2 regions of the Mycobacterium sp. NTMscope_Eco_3 genome follow, and region 1 is predicted to be linked to the other one. Evidence: predicted binding sites of a transcription regulator. Region 1 holds the regulator's gene; the other holds the start of a gene.
What was found. The regulator HspR, encoded in region 1, represses chaperone genes until heat shock. The targets are predictions, from matches to a motif close to ANNTGAGTNNNNNNNACTCANNT.
Positions count from the first base shown of each region.

Region 2: lon (endopeptidase La) is a predicted target of HspR. The motif match lies at 4,326-4,348, and genes of this name have one in related genera.

Region 1 is NZ_CDRJYZ010000001.1:4,851,910-4,861,220, reverse strand. It holds gene AC0KTM_RS22550 (putative alpha/beta hydrolase) at 1-801, opposite strand, end outside; gene AC0KTM_RS22545 (hypothetical protein) at 916-1,503, opposite strand; gene dnaK (molecular chaperone DnaK) at 1,823-3,688, shown strand; gene grpE (nucleotide exchange factor GrpE) at 3,685-4,326, shown strand; gene dnaJ (molecular chaperone DnaJ) at 4,370-5,548, shown strand; gene AC0KTM_RS22525 (heat shock protein transcriptional repressor HspR) at 5,548-5,943, shown strand; gene AC0KTM_RS22520 (aldose 1-epimerase) at 6,074-6,985, opposite strand; gene AC0KTM_RS22515 (FAD-binding oxidoreductase) at 6,988-8,178, opposite strand; partial or broken gene AC0KTM_RS22510 (DUF3060 domain-containing protein) at 8,211-8,661, opposite strand; gene clpB (ATP-dependent chaperone ClpB) at 8,807-9,311, shown strand, end outside.
Region 2 is NZ_CDRJYZ010000001.1:2,319,447-2,328,757, reverse strand. It holds gene AC0KTM_RS10750 (DUF72 domain-containing protein) at 1-535, opposite strand, end outside; gene AC0KTM_RS10745 (endonuclease) at 543-1,169, opposite strand; gene AC0KTM_RS10740 (TfoX/Sxy family protein) at 1,211-1,543, opposite strand; gene AC0KTM_RS10735 (nitroreductase family deazaflavin-dependent oxidoreductase) at 1,552-1,929, opposite strand; gene lon (endopeptidase La) at 1,991-4,312, opposite strand; gene AC0KTM_RS10725 (alpha-hydroxy acid oxidase) at 4,435-5,694, opposite strand; gene AC0KTM_RS10720 (DUF1810 domain-containing protein) at 5,714-6,151, shown strand; gene AC0KTM_RS10715 (alpha-amylase family protein) at 6,314-7,642, opposite strand; gene AC0KTM_RS10710 (alkyl hydroperoxide reductase) at 7,653-8,189, opposite strand; gene AC0KTM_RS10705 (peroxiredoxin) at 8,228-8,815, opposite strand; gene AC0KTM_RS10700 (hydrogen peroxide-inducible genes activator) at 8,918-9,311, shown strand, end outside.

The sequences.
Region 1 (9,311 bases):
GCCCGGATCAGCCTTGCCGGGACCCGTGCCCGGGGACTCGGCGATCAATCTGGTCGTCGCCCCACGCACACCGTCGGCGGTACCACCGGCGATCGCGCCCGCAGCCCCGGTCAGCACCTCCCCCTTCGTCGGGGCCAACGCGGGCCCCGCGCCGGGCTGCTCGGCCGATCCCTGGTCGGGTCCGGCCTGGGGGGCTGTGAGGTCATAGCCGTCCGCGTGCAGGGTCCCCATTGCGTTCTGAAACGAGTTGGCGTAGCCGTCCCGGGTCGATTGCAGCTGGCCCAGCGCGGCTTTGGTGTCGCGGATCGCGTCGTCTTCGCGACCGCTGATAAACGCATCCAGCGCGTGTCGATCTTCCGCGGTGAGGGTGGGATCTTTTTCCATCTCCACCGCTTGCCCGATGAAGCCGTCCAGCTGCTGCAACTGACCTTCTAACGCCGCGATCTGTCCGGCCGCGGTCTTTTGCGCCTCGGCCAGGTTGGCAGCGATGTTTTCCAGGTCCGCACCGATCTTGGGTAGCTGCAAGGACTGCGCCCCAAGGGTTTTCGTGACCCGCTGTACTTCGTCGGAGCCGGTGATAGGGGAATCCCCATTCTGATGGTTCCAGGCAGCGTCGAAGCGGCTACGGGCTTGGTCGAACGCATTGCTGGCCTCGGCAGTGCATCGGCCCGCCTTGAGAAACGCCTCCGCCAGCTGAGAAATCTGAAACGGGCTACCGGCCTGCAGGCTCCGATTGACAGCCCACGGATCACCACCGGCTTCAGCGATCAGCGCCGCGACGCTGATGTAGCGGAGTTGCATGGAGTCGTGGGGTCTTCTTGGTTAGACCGGGCCTGAGCGAGCACCGGTAGCTGGTCGGCGACATCACGCGGCAGACCGATGCCCACCCCGCCGCGCTGCCGACAAGGTTAGCGCCTAGAACGTGTTGACCTTCTCGATGCTGACGAACATGCCGTGCTTGGTCTGGTCGTTGGTGAAGCGGGTGCCGTCGGCATTGGCGATGATCGTCCAGCCCTGCGCCGCATAGGTCTGGTAATCGATCTTGACGGTCGGGATGGCCCCCAGGTTGCCCAGCACCCACTGCACCTTGCCGCCGGTGGTGATGCTGACGCCGTTGGCGTGCTCACCATCCTGCAGCGGGGAGTTGGTGAAGGGCGCCTCGCAGCCGACGGTGTCCTTGTTGATCTGGCAGCGCGTCACGCCGGATTTGGTCTCGATGAAGACGTAGCCATTCTGGTCGGGCGGCAGCGGGATGGCGCCGGCCGGATTCGTGGGGCCCGTCGGCGCGCCCGGGGCCCCCGGAGCGGGCGCGGCGGTGACCGACGGCGACGGCGGCGTGGATCGGGGCGTGGGGAAGGACGGCTCGCTGGGACCCGCCCCGGGCGAGGCCACCGGCCGCCCGCCGATGACGGAGCTGCAACCCGACACCGACCCGGCGAACAGCGCTACGAGCAGCAGCGAACCACCGGCCAGGCTTCGCCGCGCATTATCCGATAACCGCACCCGCCGCTCCCCAGACGATTCGAATGGCGGCACTCAGGTTACTCACCCACCGCCGATAGTCGCTGCACTCGAGCGACTATCGATGCGGCGCCGATGGTGAAGTTTTATCGCCGCGTGACCGACTCCGCGCGGCGACCGTGCGCCGCCACCGCTGACCCCGGGAACAACACGCGACATCGGGCCGTTAACATGTTCGACAAGTTGAGTGAACCAGACTCAAGACCCAGGTTGACAGCCGATCGCCCCAGGGGCAGGCTTGAGCGGGGTTCACTCAGCATAGTGGCACCAAACAGGCTCTACACAATCAGGAGGAATCACTATGGCTCGTGCGGTCGGTATCGACCTCGGGACCACCAACTCCGTCGTCGCAGTCCTCGAGGGCGGTGACCCCGTCGTCGTCGCCAACTCCGAGGGCTCGCGGACCACCCCGTCCATCGTCGCGTTCGCGCGCAACGGCGAGGTGCTCGTCGGCCAGCCCGCCAAGAACCAGGCGGTCACCAACGTCGACCGCACCATTCGTTCGGTCAAGCGGCACATGGGCACCGACTGGTCCATCGAGATCGATGACAAGAAATACACCGCCCAGGAGATCAGCGCCCGCGTGCTGATGAAGCTGAAGCGTGACGCCGAGGCGTACCTGGGTGAGGACGTCACCGACGCGGTCGTCACCGTGCCGGCGTACTTCAACGACGCCCAGCGTCAGGCGACCAAGGAAGCCGGCCAGATCGCCGGCCTGAACGTGCTGCGCATCGTCAACGAGCCGACCGCGGCCGCACTGGCTTACGGCCTGGACAAGGGCGAGAAGGAACAGACCATCCTGGTCTTCGACCTCGGTGGCGGCACGTTCGACGTCTCGCTGCTCGAGATCGGTGAGGGCGTGGTCGAGGTCCGCGCCACCAGCGGTGACAACCACCTCGGTGGGGACGACTGGGATGACCGCGTCGTCGAGTGGCTGGTCGACAAGTTCAAGGGCACCAGCGGAATTGACCTGACCAAGGACAAGATGGCGATGCAGCGGCTGCGTGAGGCCGCGGAGAAGGCCAAGATCGAGCTCTCGAGTTCGCAGAGCACGTCGATCAACCTGCCCTACATCACCGTGGACGCGGACAAGAACCCGCTGTTCCTCGACGAACAGCTCACGCGCGCCGAATTCCAGCGCATCACACAGGATCTGCTGGACCGCACCCGTCAGCCTTTCCAGTCCGTGATCAAGGACGCCGGCATCTCGGTGTCCGAGATCGACCACGTCGTGCTGGTGGGTGGTTCCACCCGGATGCCCGCGGTGACCGAGCTGGTCAAGGAGCTCACCGGCGGCAAGGAGCCCAACAAGGGCGTCAACCCCGACGAGGTTGTTGCCGTGGGTGCCGCGCTGCAGGCGGGTGTCCTCAAGGGTGAGGTGAAAGACGTTCTGCTGCTTGACGTTACGCCGCTGAGCTTGGGTATCGAGACCAAGGGTGGCGTGATGACCAAGCTCATCGAGCGCAACACCACGATCCCGACCAAGCGGTCGGAGACCTTCACCACGGCCGATGACAACCAGCCGTCGGTGCAGATCCAGGTGTACCAGGGTGAGCGCGAAATCGCTTCGCACAACAAGCTGCTCGGCTCGTTCGAGCTGACCGGCATCCCGCCGGCCCCGCGCGGCGTCCCGCAGATCGAGGTCACCTTCGACATCGACGCCAACGGCATCGTGCACGTCACGGCCAAGGACAAGGGCACCGGCAAGGAGAACACGATCAAAATCCAGGAGGGCTCCGGCCTTTCCAAGGAGGAGATCGACCGGATGATCAAGGACGCCGAGGCGCACGCCGAGGAGGACCGCCAGCGTCGCGAGGAAGCCGACGTCCGCAACCAGGCGGAATCGCTGGTCTACCAGACGGAGAAGTTCGTCAAGGACCAGCGCGAAGCCGAGGGCGGGTCGAAGGTTCCCGAGGACACGCTGACCAAGGTCGATGCCGCGATCGCCGAGGCCAAGACGGCCCTGGGTGGCACCGACATCGCCGCGATCAAGTCGGCGATGGAGAAGCTGGGCCAGGAGTCGCAGGCGCTCGGGCAGGCGATCTACGAGGCCACCCAGGCCTCGGGCGAGCAGGCCGACGCGACCGGCGGGGCGTCGGGTTCAGCGGGTTCCGCTGACGACGTCGTGGACGCGGAGGTGGTCGACGATGACCGGGAGTCCAAGTGACAGAAGGAAATCCACAGGAACAGGTGACCGTCACCGACAAGCGGCGGATCGATCCTGAGACCGGTGAAGTACGGCAGGTCCCTCCCGGCGATACGCCGGGAGGGACGGCGCCGGCCGACGAGCCGGCGGTCCAGGGCGAGGGCAAACTCGCCGAGCTGACCGCCGATCTGCAACGCGTGCAGGCCGACTTCGCCAACTACCGCAAGCGGGCGCTGCGCGACCAGCAGGCCGCGGCGGACCGGGCCAAGGCCGTCGTCGTGAACCAATTGCTGGGCGTGCTCGACGATCTCGACCGGGCGCGCAAGCACGGCGACCTCGAGTCGGGCCCGCTGAAGGCGGTCGCCGACAAGCTGGAGGGCGCGCTGACCGGGCTCGGCCTGACGGCGTTCGGCGAGGAGGGCGAGGACTTCGACCCGGTGCTGCACGAGGCCGTTCAGCACGAGGGCGATGGCTCCCGCCCGGTGATCGGCACCGTCATGCGGCAGGGCTACAAGCTCGGCGATCAAATCCTGCGCCACGCCATGGTCGGTGTCGTCGACACGGTCGCCGACGATGGCGACGAATCGGCCGCGACCGGTGAGTCCGACGAAACCGCGCCGGTGGAATCGGACGATAACGCCGGCACATCCGGTGACTAGCCCACACAATCAGCACAACAGAAAGGTGAGGAGGTGACGCGACATGGCCCAGCGTGAATGGGTCGAAAAAGACTTCTACAAGGAGCTGGGCGTCTCCTCTGACGCCAGCCCCGAAGAGATCAAGCGCGCCTACCGCAAGTTGGCGCGCGATCTGCATCCGGACGCCAACCCGGACAATCCCGCCGCCGGTGAACGATTCAAAGCGGTGTCGGAGGCGCACAACGTGTTGTCCGATCCGGCCAAGCGCAAGGAATACGACGAAACCCGAAGGCTGTTCGCCGGCGGCGGTTTTGGCGGGCGCCGGTTCGATACCGGCGGCTTCGGTGGCTTCAACGTCGGCGGCGATGGGGCGGAATTCAACCTCAACGATCTGTTCGATGCCGCCGGCCGCAGCGGCGGCACCAACATCGGCGACCTGTTCGGCGGATTGTTCGGGCGCGGCGCCGGCGCCCGTCCCAGCCGGCCGCGCCGCGGCAACGACCTCGAGACCGAGACCCAGCTGAATTTCGTCGAGGCCGCCAAGGGTGTGGCGATGCCGCTCCGGCTGACCAGCCCGGCGCCGTGCACCAACTGCCATGGCAGCGGGGCTCGGCCGGGCACCAGCCCGAAGGTGTGTCCCACGTGCAACGGCTCCGGCGTGGTCAACCGCAATCAGGGCGCGTTCGGTTTCTCCGAACCCTGCACCGATTGCCGGGGCAGCGGCTCGATCATCGAGCACCCCTGCGAGGAGTGCAAGGGCACCGGGGTCACCACGCGGACCCGCACCATCAACGTGCGCATCCCGCCCGGCGTCGAGGACGGACAGCGCATCCGGCTGCCCGGCCAGGGTGAAGCCGGCCTGCGCGGCGCGCCGTCGGGCGACCTGTACGTGACGGTGCATGTGCGGCCGGACAAGGTGTTCGGGCGCGACGGCGACGACCTGACCGTCACGGTTCCCGTCAGCTTCACCGAATTGGCTTTGGGCTCAACCATTTCGGTGCCCACGCTGGACGGAAAAGTCGGTGTCAGGGTGCCCAAGGGCACTTCCGACGGCCGCATCCTGCGGGTCCGCGGACGCGGCGTGCCCAAGCGCAGCGGCGGCAACGGGGACCTGCTGGTCACCGTCAAGGTCGCCGTGCCACCGAATCTGGAGGGCGCGGCACAGGAAGCGCTCGAGGCGTATGCCGCCGCGGAGCGTTCCAGTGGCTTTGACCCACGGGCCGGATGGGCGGGTAATCGCTGATGGCCAAGGGCTCGAGTAATTCAAGAAATGAGGATGCCCGAACCTTCCTGATCTCGGTCGCCGCCGAGCTGGCCGGCATGCACGCGCAAACGCTGCGCACCTACGACCGCCTCGGCCTGGTCAGCCCGCGCCGCACTTCCGGTGGGGGACGCCGCTATTCGGAGCACGACGTCGACCTGCTGCGTGAGGTGCAACGGCTCTCGCAGGACGAGGGGGTCAACCTCGCCGGCATCAAGCGGATCATCGAGCTGACCAACCAGGTCGAGGCGCTGCAGGCGCGGATCAAAGAGCTGAGCGAGGAGTTGGCGCAGACGCGCGCCAGCCAGCGCCGGGACCTGGCGGTGGTGCCCAAGAGCACCGCGCTGGTGGTGTGGCAGCCGCGCCGGGGACGCTAATTCTTCACTTGCGCCGCAAGGGTTCCCGTCTCCGGAGGCATACAAAGTTCGCAAAAGCGCTAGCGCATGTGCTAGCGCTTTTCGCATTCACCTAGTGGTCATCAGACAGCGACTGCAGTGACGAGAGTGGTCACTGTGATCGCACCCGGAGCGAAAACTGCGTCACCGCAGGCTCACCCGGCGACGCGCAGCGATAGCCGCCGCGGCGCAGCGCATCGGCCGGCGCGGCCATCGGCTCGAAGCACACGATGGCCTTGTCGGGATCGTCGACCGGCGGTGCGAAGATCTGCGCGGCCGGATAGCCCCGCTCGAAATGCACCTCGATGCGGCGCCCGCCCCCGGACACCGCGAACACCGCACCCTCGGCCACCTGGTCGTAGGCGTCGTCAAAGGTCTTGTCGCGCAACGCCTCTTCTCGCGCCGGTTGCGGCTGGGAATCGCCGGTGGGCAGCCCCTGGTCGTCGAGGCCGAGGTGGCGCAGCGCGGGCGTCTCGATGATCCAGTCGCCGCGGGGGACGCCCGGCAGCTGCAGGTAGGGATGGAAGCCGAAGCACAGCGGCACCGCCGCGTCGCCGGTGGCGGCGACGGTGGTCCGCACCGTCAGCGTCCGGTCGGCCAGTCGCGCGGTCACCGTCAACAGATGCGGATACGGGAAGCTGGCCAGCAGTTGCGGATCCGCACCGAAATCCACCTGCGCGGTCAGCTCGTCGGCGCTTTCGTCCGTCACCCGCCAGCCGGGATAGGCGGCCAGGACGCCGTGGATGGGCAACCCGTTGGGGTCGGCGCGCACCCCGTTCTCGCCCGGCGTCAGGTCCACTGTCGCGCCCTGAGCCGTATAGGTGTTCTCGCCCAACCGATTTGCCCACGGATACAGGATCGGGATCCCCATCGTCTTGCCGTCGGTGATGTAGGCGTCCAGGCCCCGGCGCTGGCCGAGCAGCTCCACGCCGGCGTCGCGCAGCGACGTGCCGATCATCCCCGCGCCGGGAACGAACTGCGCGACCAGCGGCGACGAAGCGTCGCGCAGGGTGACGACGTGCATGGCTACCTCCAGAGCGGGTCGTGCTGAATGCGTTCGGGCGGAGCGCCTTTGGCGATCAGGGCGGACTTGGTGGCGCTGACCATCGCCGGCCCGCCGCAGATCAGGATTTGCCGGTCGCCCCAGCCGCCGTACTTGGTCACCACGTCGGGCAGCCGGCCGGTCTGGTGCACGTGCAGGCCCCGCGGCGGGGTGACGTCGGGATAGTCGGCGGCCCACGCCGGGTCGGCACTGTACTCCGAGACCGGCGAGACCGACAGCCACGGATTGTGCGACGCGACCTGCCACAGGGTGGGCAGGTCGTAGAGTTCGCAGCGGTAGCGCGCGCCGAAGAACAGATGTATCCGCGGATTGACCGCGTACCGGGACAGGTCCATGATGAGCGCCCGCAACGGCGCCAGACCCGTGCTGCCGGCGACCATCAGCACGTCGCCGCCCTCTCGATCGACGCCCAGGCCGCCGTGCGGGCTGGACAGCCGCCACCGGTCGCCGGGCCGGGTTTCGTTGACGATCGCGGTGCTGACCAGGCCGCCGGGCACCAGGCGCACGTGGAACTCGATGCCGCCGCCGGGATCGGCCGGAATGGCGGGGCTCAGATACCGCCAGCGGCGCGGGCATTGCGGCACATGGGCGTTGACGTATTGCCCGGGGTGGTAGTGCATCGGCTGATCGAGCTGCAGCCGAACGACCGCCAGATCCCGCGACACCCGCAGGTGCTCGATGACCGTGCCGTCCCACCAGGCGGGCCCCTCCTCGGCGTCGGCCGCGCCGCTCATGACGCCGGTGATCAGGTTCAGCGACTGCCTGGCCGCGTCGTCGACGGCGACGGTCCAGGCCGTACCCAGATGGGAGCGCAGCGTCGCCAACAACGCGCGACCCAGGGTCTCGTAATGGTGCGGCAGCACACCGTATTTGCGATGGTCCCGCCCGAGCTGGGCCAAAAACGTCACCGGCTCCTGTGCGCGCCGCGCGACCAGTTCGCCGTACACCCAGTGCAGGGCATGGCCGAAAGCGGCGCGCTGGGCGCTCATTTCGGGGGGGAAAAGATCGCGCACCGAGGCGTCGAGGGCGAACCAATGGGTGTAGAAGCGGTGCACGAGGTCACCGGAATCACCCTGGGAGCCCGAGTGGCCCGCGCGGTCGGGTTCGAAGGCGTCGCGCAGCACGCGCAGCGCTTGGACGTCCTCGAGGCTCACGGAGCCCGATTCTAGGCTCGACCTCCGTGTATTCAGCCTTGCCGGACGACGCTGGCGGACCCGGCGTTGACGATCGTGGGCGAACCCCAGTGGTAGACAACGACGTTGCCGGTTCCGGATGAGCTGACCGCCGGTTCCGGATGAGCTGACCGCGTCCGTGCTGTCGACCGCGACACGGTTGCCGCTGCCGGAGACCGTGACGCTGGTGCAGTGCCCGGTGAGGGTGATCGTGTTGTCTTTTCCGCTCACCGACAGATAGCCCGCGTGGCAGGGCAGCGTCTTCGTGGTGCGGGCGCCGCTGACCTGCAGCGTGCCGGACTCGGGAACCGCGGTCGACGCGCTGCCGCCGGCGAGGTCGGTGTGCAGGCCGACTGAGATAAGGCCCGCGAGCGCCAGCCCGGCCGCGAGGGCGGCCGGCCATAAGCCCCTACCCCGGCGCGGGGCTCCGGCGGGTTCGAGCTCGGCCTGGTCGGGGTGCTGCATCGTCTGCGTCATCGCTAGGGGGGTACCCCGTAGGGCGTGTCCCTCAAAACTCGGTAGAGTTGAGCGGAACAGACTCAAGATTGACGACGTTGAACAAGCAGACAAGCATTTTTGCCAGCTCCCTTTCGACCCGAATGGAGGCGTCGTGGACTCTTTCAACCCGACCACCAAGACCCAGGCCGCGCTGACGTCGGCGCTGCAGGCGGCCTCGGCCGCCGGGAACCCCGAGATCCGGCCCGCCCACCTGCTGATGGCGTTGCTGACCCAGGCGGACGGCATCGCCGCGCCGCTGCTTCAGGCCGTGGGCGTCGAGCCCGCCGCCATCCGCGCCGAAGCCGAGCGCCTGCTCGAGCGGCTGCCGCAGGCCAGCGGCGCCAGCTCGCAGCCGCAGCTTTCGCGCGAGTCGCTGGCCGCCATCACCACCGCGCAGCAACTGGCCACCGAGATGGACGACGAATACGTCTCCACCGAACACCTGATGGTCGGCCTGGCCACCGGCGACTCCGAGGTCGCCAAGCTGCTCACGGGGCACGGCGCGTCGCCGCAGGCCCTGCGGGAGGCATTCGTCAAGGTCCGCGGCAGCGCCCGGGTCACCAGCGCCGACCCCGAGGCCACCTACCAGGCGCTGGAGAAGTACTCCACCGACCTGA
Region 2 (9,311 bases), 2.5 Mb from region 1:
ACACCAAATCGGTCGTCGCGCGGGGAATGCACGCAAGGCCGAGCCCACTCATGACCACATACGCGGCGCGATGGCGCTCCAATATCTCGAACACCGCGGGGTGATTCCACGACGGGTGCCGCAGTTCGACGGCGACGCGGATCGACGCGGGCATGAGCTGTAAGAACGAATCCAGGCGCGCGTCATCGCGCTGCTGTTCGGGGTGCAGTTGTACCAGCAGCACGCCACGGCGATCACCCAGGAGTTGCCAGCACCGTTCGAATCGTTCGATCCACGGCTCGGGGGAGGCCAGGCGACGGTAGTGCGTCAGACCGCGATGCGCCTTGACCGACATCGCGAAGCCGTCCGGCAGCTGATCGCGCCAGCCCTCGAACGTCGAATCCTTGGGCCACCGGTAGAAACTGGCGTTCAGTTCGACGGTGTCGAACACCTCGACATAGCGGGCGAGACGGCGCGCCGACGGTGTTCCCGGTGGATACAGCACATCGTTCCAGTGGTTGTACGACCACCCCGAGGTACCGATACGTATGGCCACTGCGCGCTCAGCCAGCCACCTGCTGACGCACATCGTCGTCCAGCGACGCCCTGACCAGAGCGGCGGCCAGCCGCGCATTATCCCGCGGCGCAAGGGTTCCCAGCTTCTTCGGCTCAGCGGGCAGCCCCAACCGCTTGGCGGTCCCGGTGGCCCGATCATCGAAGTACGGGCGCACCCAGGTCCACACGTCCTGCACCTCGCGGAGGTAGATGTCGGCACCGGTGTCGCCAATTCCCTTGAATTGCTTGAGCATCCGTTTCGCCGCGGCCACATCGTGCCCACTGCGATCGGCCAGTTCACGCAGATCACCCGAGTAGTCGTCGCGAATCCGTTGGGCCATATCGGTGAGCCGGGTGGCCGAGCTCTCGTCGTAACGCACGTAGTGCGCGCGCCCGAAGGCGTCGATCATGGTTTGTCGATCCGCGGCCAGCACCGCTTTGGGCGTCCGCAGGCCCGCCTTGAAGAGTTCACGCGCGGCGCCCATGGCGATGGCCGCGTCGATGGGTTTGCTGGCCAGCATGCACAGCACGAGAAGCTGGAACAGCGGCATCGGCTTGTCGCTCATCGTGATGCGCGCCTGTGCCGCATAAGTCGTGCCGGCAACGTCGAGCAGCCGTCGCACCCGGGAGTCCATACCGCATCGCGTACCCCCACGCTGCCGGGGCAAACCGCTCGCTATTTGGGCGGCAGGCTGCGGGCGTGCTCGACGCCGCGGGTGACCCAACTGTGAAGCTGGCGTTTGGTTTGCACCCCGGCGGCCTCGACGCGCAACCAGCCCCGGGCTTCCCGCCCGGCCATCACCATGGGGCCGACGTGCGCGCGCCCGGCGAGTTTGTCGGTGTCCTCGCGCGGCACCCGCACCAACAGTCCGCCCTGGCCGCTGACGGCCACCGACATGTTGCCGTTGACCAGGAACGCCAGACCGCCGAACATGCGCTTCTCGTCGATGCCGGGCTGGCCTGCGAGCAGTTCGCGGATCCGATTGGCCAGGTCTTCGTCGTAGGCCATGCGCCGGGTCAGTCGAGATCGACTCGGACGGTCAGCAGGTCGCTGCCCATCAGGCGCACCATCGCGCTGTTCAGCCGCGGCAGGTTGCCCAGGCGCTGCACCGCGTCGTCGTCGGGCAGGAGGTGGGCGGTGCCGTTGCGCCATTTGCCGGCGACGCGCACCCGCACAGCGGGATCGGCTTTGATATTGCGGATGTAGTCCGAGTGTTCGCCGTGTTCGGAGACCATCCAGAACTGGTTGTCCACGACGCGCCCGCCCACCGCGGTGCGCCGCGGTTGCCCGCTCTTGCGTCCCGTTGTTTCGAGCATGGTCATGGGCAGCTGCCGGCCGACCGGATTGACCAGCAGGCGTTGAACACGATGGACCACTTGTCGTTTGAGAGTCACGGGTTCATTCAACGCCGGGCGTGACCACGGGGAAAGCCCTGGGTCACGCCCGGCGTCGAGATCAGGCGGCCACCGTGGCGGCCCCGGCCGGCGGTTCGAGCGCCTGGGCCACGATCTCGGCGACGTCGGTCATGGGCCGCACGTCCAGCGCCTCGAGCACCTCGGCGGGCACGTCATCGAGATCCGGCTCATTGCGCGATGGAATGAAAACCGTTGACAGCCCGGCGCGTTGGGCGGCCAGCAGCTTTTGCTTCACACCGCCGATGGGCAGCACCCGGCCGTTCAGCGTGACCTCGCCGGTCATGCCGACGTCGGAGCGGACCTGGCGTCCGGTGGCCATGGAGACCAGGGCGGTCACCATGGTGACACCGGCCGACGGGCCGTCCTTGGGCACCGCGCCCGCCGGCACGTGCACGTGGATGCGCCGGTCCAGGGCCTTGGGATCCACACCGAGCTCGGCGGAGTGCGAGCGCACGTAGGACAGCGCGATCTGCGCCGACTCCTTCATCACGTCACCCAGTTGGCCCGTCAGTTGCAGGCCCGGCTCACCGTCGGTGGAGCCGGCCTCGATGTAGAGCACGTCACCGCCCAGGCCCGTCACGGCCAGGCCGGTGGCCACACCGGGCACCGCCGTCCGTTCGGCCGATTCCGGCATGAACCGCGGACGGCCCAGGTAGTCAACCAGATCCGGCTCATCGATGGTGATCGGTCCCGGATGGTCGGCCAGCCTGGTGGTCGCCTTGCGCAGCGCCTTGGCCAGCAGCCGTTCGAACTGTCGCACACCGGGTTCGCGGGTGTAGTCGGCGGCGATCTTGCGCAGCGCCGCGTCGGTCACCGCGACCTCGTCCTCGGTCAGCGCCGCGCGCTCCCGCTGCCGGGGCAGCAGGTAGTCCCGCGCGATGGCGACCTTGTCGTCCTCGGTGTAGCCGTCGATGGTCACCAGCTCCATGCGGTCCAGCAGGGCCGACGGGATGTTCTCGATCACGTTGGCGGTGGCCAGGAACACCACATCGGACAGATCCAGGTCCAGATCCAGGTAGTGGTCCCGGAAGGTGTGGTTCTGCGCCGGGTCGAGCACCTCGAGCAGCGCCGCGCTCGGGTCGCCGCGGTAGTCGGAACCGACCTTGTCGATTTCGTCCAGCAGCACAACGGGATTCATCGATCCCGCCTCACCGATCGCGCGCACGATCCGGCCCGGCAACGCGCCCACGTAGGTGCGACGGTGCCCGCGGATCTCGGCCTCGTCGCGCACGCCGCCCAGGGCGACGCGGACGAACTTGCGGCCCAACGCGCGGGCCACGCTCTCACCCAGCGACGTCTTGCCGACGCCGGGGGGACCGGCCAGGACCATCACGGCGCCGGAGCCGCGCCCGCCGACCACCTGCAGCCCGCGCTGGGCGCGACGGGCCCGCACGGCGAGGTATTCGACGATGCGATCTTTGACGTCGTCGAGGCCGTGGTGATCGGCGTCCAGCACCTCCCGCGCCGCCTTCAGGTCGGTGGAATCCTCGGTCTTGACGTTCCACGGCAGGTCGAGCACGGTGTCCAGCCAGGTGCGAATCCAGCCGCTCTCCGGGCTCTGGTCGCTCGAGCGTTCCAGCTTGCCGACCTCGCGCAGCGCCGCCTCGCGCACCGTCTCGGGCAGATCGGCCTGCTCGACGCGGGCCCGGTAATCATCCGAGCCGTCGGGTTCGCCCTCGCCCAGTTCCTTGCGGATGGCGGCCAGCTGCTGGCGCAGCAGGAATTCCTTCTGCGTCTTCTCCATGCCCTCGCGCACGTCTTCGGCGATCTTGTCGCTGACCTCGACCTCGGCGAGGTGATCGCTGGTCCAGTCGATCAGCACGCGCAGCCGCTCGGCGACGTCGATCGTCTCCAGCAGCTGTCTCTTCTGCGTGTTGGTCAGGTAGGACGCGTACCCGGAGGTGTCGGCCAGCGCCGACGGATCGGTCAGCCGGTTGACGTAGTCGATGATCTCCCAGGCCTCGCGGCGTTGCAGCATGGCCAGCAGCAGCTTCTTGTATTCCGCTGTCAGCGCCTTGATCTCGTCGGTCGCCTCGGTCTCGGGGACCTCGGTCACCTCGACCCACAGCGCCGCCCCGGGGCCGGATGCGCCCGCCCCGATCTGGGCCCTGCGCTCACCGCGCACCACCGCGGCGGTGCCGCCGCCGGCGATGCGCCCGACCTGCAGGATCTTCGCGATCACGCCGTGCGAGGGGTACCGGTCCTCGAGCCGGGGGGCGATCAGCAGCTGCCCCGACTCGCTGGCCTGGGCGGCGTCGGTCGCCGCGCGGGCCGCGTCGTCCAGCGCGATCGGCACCACCATTCCGGGCAGCACGATGGTGTCGGTGACAAACAGCACCGGCACCGACTTGGCTTCAGCCATCAAATCCTCCAAAAATTGAGTCTGATGCGCTTAACCCAGCCGGGCGCCGGTTTGTTCCCGTGGGCCCCGCGGTCGCGAGTGTGCGGCCAGCCTCACATTGAGGCCCGAGTGTGCGGCCAGCTTCACGCTGGCGGCACGGGGCCCAGCCGCCGCAGCTGCGTGACGTGCTGGGGCGAAAGCTCCTCGAGGCACGTGACGCCGAGCAGGCGCATGGTCCGGATCACCCCTTCGGCCAGGATGTCGATCGCACGGCTCACCCCCGCCTCACCGCCGGCCATCAGGCCGTACAGGTACGCCCGCCCGACCAGCGTGCACCGGGCGCCGAGCGCGATCGCCGCGACGATGTCGGCGCCCGACATGATGCCGGTGTCCACCAGGATCTCGGTGTGCTGACCCAGCTCACGCGCCACCGTGGGCAGCAGATGGAACGGCACCGGCGCCCGATCCAGTTGGCGCCCACCGTGATTGGACAACACGATGCCGTCGACGCCGCGGTCGACGACCGCGCGGGCATCGGCAAGCGTCTGAATCCCTTTCACGACGAGCTTGCCGGGCCATCGCTCCTTGATCCACTCCAGGTCGTCGAACGTGAGACTCGGGTCGAACATCGTGCTCAGGTATTCGGCGACCGTGCCGGGCCAGCGGTCCAGCGACGCAAACGCCAACGGCTCGGTGGTCAACAGATCGAACCACCACTTCGGGTGGGGCAACGCGTCCAGCACGGTGCGCAGCGTCAGCGTGGGCGGGATCGTCATCCCGTTGCGGTTGTCGCGCAGCCGCGCGCCGGAGACCGGGACGTCCACGGTGGCCAGCAGGGTGTCGAAGCCGGCGTCGGCCGCGCGTTTCACCAGCTCCATCGAGCGTTCGCGGTCGCGCCACATGTAGAGCTGAAACCACTTGCGGCCCTGCGGGACGGCGGTGACGAGGTCCTCGATCGCGCAGGTGCCCAAGGTGGACAGGGAAAACGGGATCCCCGCCCTGGCCGCCGCGTGCGCGCCGCCGATCTCGCCCTCGGTGTGCATCAGCCGGGTGAATCCGGTGGGCGCGATCGCGAACGGCAGCACGACCGGCTGGCCGAGCACGTTCCACCCTGCGGTCACTTGGGAGACGTCGCGCAGGATCGTCGGATGAAATTCGATGTCGCGGAAGGCTTGTCGGGCGCGTTCGATGGACAGCTCGTCTTCGGCGGCGCCGTCGGTGTAGTCGAACGCCGCCTTGGGGGTGCGCCGTTTGGCGATGCGCCGCAGGTCTTCGATGGTGTAGGCGGCGTCGAGCCGGCGCTTGGTCGCGTTGAGCTCGGGCCGCTTGAACTGCAGGAGCGGGGCGAGGTCGCGCACTTTGGGCACTCGTCGTCGGACGGCCTGTCGTCTTTCGAGTTCCATACTGTGCAACGGTAGTCGTATGGACTCGGCAGGCGACCCGTTCGATCTCCAACGCTTTGTGGACGCCCAGGAGCCGGCCTACGCCAATGTCGTCGACGAGTTACGCGGCGGGCGAAAGCGCAGTCACTGGATGTGGTTCGTCTTCCCGCAGCTGCGCGGCCTGGGCGGCAGCCCGACCGCGGTCCGCTACGGCATCTCCTCGCTGGACGAGGCTCGCGCGTACCTGCGCCATGAGCTGCTGGGCCCACGGCTGCGCGAGTGCGCCCGGCTGGTCACCGCGGTGCAAGGGCGATCGGTCGGGCAGATCTTCGGTTCGCCCGATGACCTCAAGCTGTGCTCGTCGATGACGCTGTTCGCCCACGCCACCGAGGACGACGGGGACTTCGTCGCGGTGCTCGAGAAGTATTACGGCGGACGCCAAGACGAGCTGACCCTGGCGCGCCTGGCGTCGCACTAGATCGGATGGCGGCGACCCGCTTCGCCCGGCTACGCCGCGTTCGCGATCGCCCCTAGACCAGATGGGGCGACCCGCTTCGCCCGGCTACGCCGCGTTCGCGATCGCCCCTAGACCGGATGGGGCGACCCGCTTCGCCCGGCTACGCCGCGTTCGCGATCGCCCCTAGACCGGACGCAGGATTCGCCAGCCGTGCGGTTCCACGACCAGCCTGTCGACGACGTCCGGCGGCGGCGCCGCCGATCCGCCGATGACCTGGGCGCGTCCCTTACCCAGCTCCGACAACGACACACGCAGGGGTTCGTCGTCGATGTTGAGCACCACCAGCAGGGCGTCGTCACCGTTGCGCGTCTCGTAGATATAGTGCCGGTTTTCCAGTCGCAGCGCGGTGGTGGATGCCGCATGCAGCCAGGGGTGACGGCGTCGCAGCCCGACCAGGTACTGGTGCAGCGCCCAGGTCTCGACACCGACGTCATCCAGTTGCAGTGGGGGAGAGCCGAATTCGGGACGAACCGCGTCGTCGCCGCCGAAACGTTCTTCCTTGACGCCGCGAAAACCGAGCTCGTCGCCCGCGTAGACGCTGGGCACCCCGCCGATGGTGAGCAGTAACACCAGCGCGTGGGCCGCATGCGCGGGGTTTTCCATCCGGCTGGCGATGCGGGTCACGTCGTGATTGCCGATGAACGTCAGCGGCGCGAATCGGCTCAGAAAGTCGTTGTGGCGCTGCAGCGCCCAGTCCAGTTCGAAGAAGTTGCCATCGTTGAGGCTGCTCCAGATCGCCTTCCACAACTCGTATTGGGTGGCCGAGTCGAAGGTGGCGGCCCCGACGACCGCGGCATAGTCGCCGTGGATGAGTTCGCCGACGAACCAGGCCTGCGGATAGCGCTCGCGCACGCGCGGCAAGGTCGAGGCCCAGAACTGTTGGGGCACGGCGTAAGCCGCATCGAGGCGCCAGCCGTCGGCGCCGCGCCCCAACCAGTGCGCCATTACCTCGACGGTGTAGTCGACGACGTCGGGGTTGTCGTGGTTGAGGGTGATCAGCCCGTCGTGGCCCTCGAACGTGTGAAAGCGTCCGGGACGCCCGCGAAACCAGCGCGCCGCGGCGTCGTCCTCGGCCGCCTCGCGATGGCGCGGGAAATCCACCCCGACGTGGTTGAACACGCCGTCGAGCAGGACGCGCAGGCCGCGTCGGTGCGCTTCGGCGACGAGGTGATCGAAATCGGCGTCGTCACCGAGCCGGGGATCGATGCGGTAGTGGTCGGTGGTGTCGTAACCGTGTGTGCGCGAGGCGAAGATCGGGCCCAGCGCGATGCCCGATGCCCCGAGTTCGATGGCGTGGTCCAACCAGTCGACGAGCCGCCGCAACCGGTGTTCGTCCGGTTGCGGCGGCTCGTTTGACTGCGGTACGGGGAACGCGCCCACGAACCCCAGCGGGTAGACCTGCCACCAGATGGCGTGCTGGACCCAGTCGGGTCCCGGCACGGCGCTGGTCACGACGGCGCGATCAGCCGACGGTCGCCAGCGTCTGGGAAGCGACAATCGCCTGGGCCACACCGGAAACGATCGCCGCGGCCTTCAGTGCCTCCTGGATGGTTTCCCGGCTGACACCGGCCTCGCGCAGCGTGTGCTCATGGGAAGCCACGCAGTCCGGGCATCCGTTGATCGACGACACCGCGAAGCACCACAGCTCGAAGTTCGCCTTTTCCACACCGGGATTGGCGATGATGTTCATCCGCAATCCCGCGCGCAGGTCGTCGTACTTGCCGTCGAGGAATCCCCGGCCACGGTAGAACACGTTGTTCATGGCCATGACCGATGCCGCTCCCAGCGCCGCGTTGTATGCCTCCGCGGACAAGATGTCGGCCGCCTCGGCGCCAATCTCGCTGAGCACCTGCGTGTTCCGAGTCGCCGCGGCGCTCGCCAAGAGCGTGCCCCACAGCTGCTCCTCGTTGAGCTCGGTCGTGCGGGTGATCGAGCCCAGGTTGAGCTTGAGGTCCTTGGCGTACTCCGGCAGCGCTTCCTTGAGATTCTCTACGCTCATCTCGCCTCCTATTCAGACCCTACGGGATCAGGCCCGGATCAGGCCGACTGCTTGAGCAACTCGGTGGCGTCCAGCGTCGGGTCGCCCTTGCGCCAGTTGCACGCGCACAACTCGTCGGACTGCAGTGCGTCGAGCACGCGCAGCACTTCCTCGACGTTGCGGCCCACCGAACCCGCGGTGACCGAAACGAACTGGATCTCGTTGTTGGGGTCGACGAGGAAGGTCGCCCGGTCGGCCACGCCGTCGGCGTTGAGCACGCCGGTGGCCAGGCTCAGCTCCCGCTTGATGTCCGAGAGCATCGGGAAGGGCAGCTTCTTGAGGTCCTCGTGCTGCGCGCGCCAGTTGAAGTGCACGAACTCGCTGTCGATCGAGACACCCAGAACCTGTGCGTCGCGGTCGGAGAACTCGTCGTTGAGCTTGCCGAAGGCGGCGATCTCGGTCGGGCACACGAAGGTGAAGTCCTTCGGCCAGAAGAACACCACGCGCCACTTGCCGGCGTGGTCCTCGGAGGTGATGGTGGTGAAGTAGTCGTCGGGCTGCTTGGCGTCGACCTTGGACAGATCGCCCGCGATCAACGCAGTGAGCTCGTAGTCGGGGAACTGGTCGCCGATGGTCAGCAGAGGCATATCCGCTCCTTATTTGGATTTACTCAAGATTAGCTTTCTGCCACCATGTTGCCGCCTACCCTTGTTGAAGTAAAGGTGATATTTCCCACTATACTTATAGGCATGTCCGATAAGAGTTATCAGCCGACGATCGCCGGCCTTCGCGCGTTCGTGGCGGTGGCCGAGAAGCACCAATTCAGCGGTGCCGCAACCGCTCTCGGGGTCAGCCAGTCGACGCTCTCGCAGGCCCTCTCCGCGCTGGAGACGGGACTGGCCACCCGCCTCGTCGAGCGCTCGACACGGCGTGTCTTCTTGACACCCCAGGGCACGGAGTTGTTGCCGCGGGCCCAGGCCGTCGTCGAGGCGGCCGACGCGTTCACCGCCGCCGCGGCGGGAACCTCGGACCCGTTGCGGACCGACATGCGGCTGGGGCTGATACCCACCGTGGCGCCCTACGTGCTGCCGACCGTGCTGGCCGGGGTGGCCGAGCAACTCCCGGAGCTGACCCTGCGGGTGA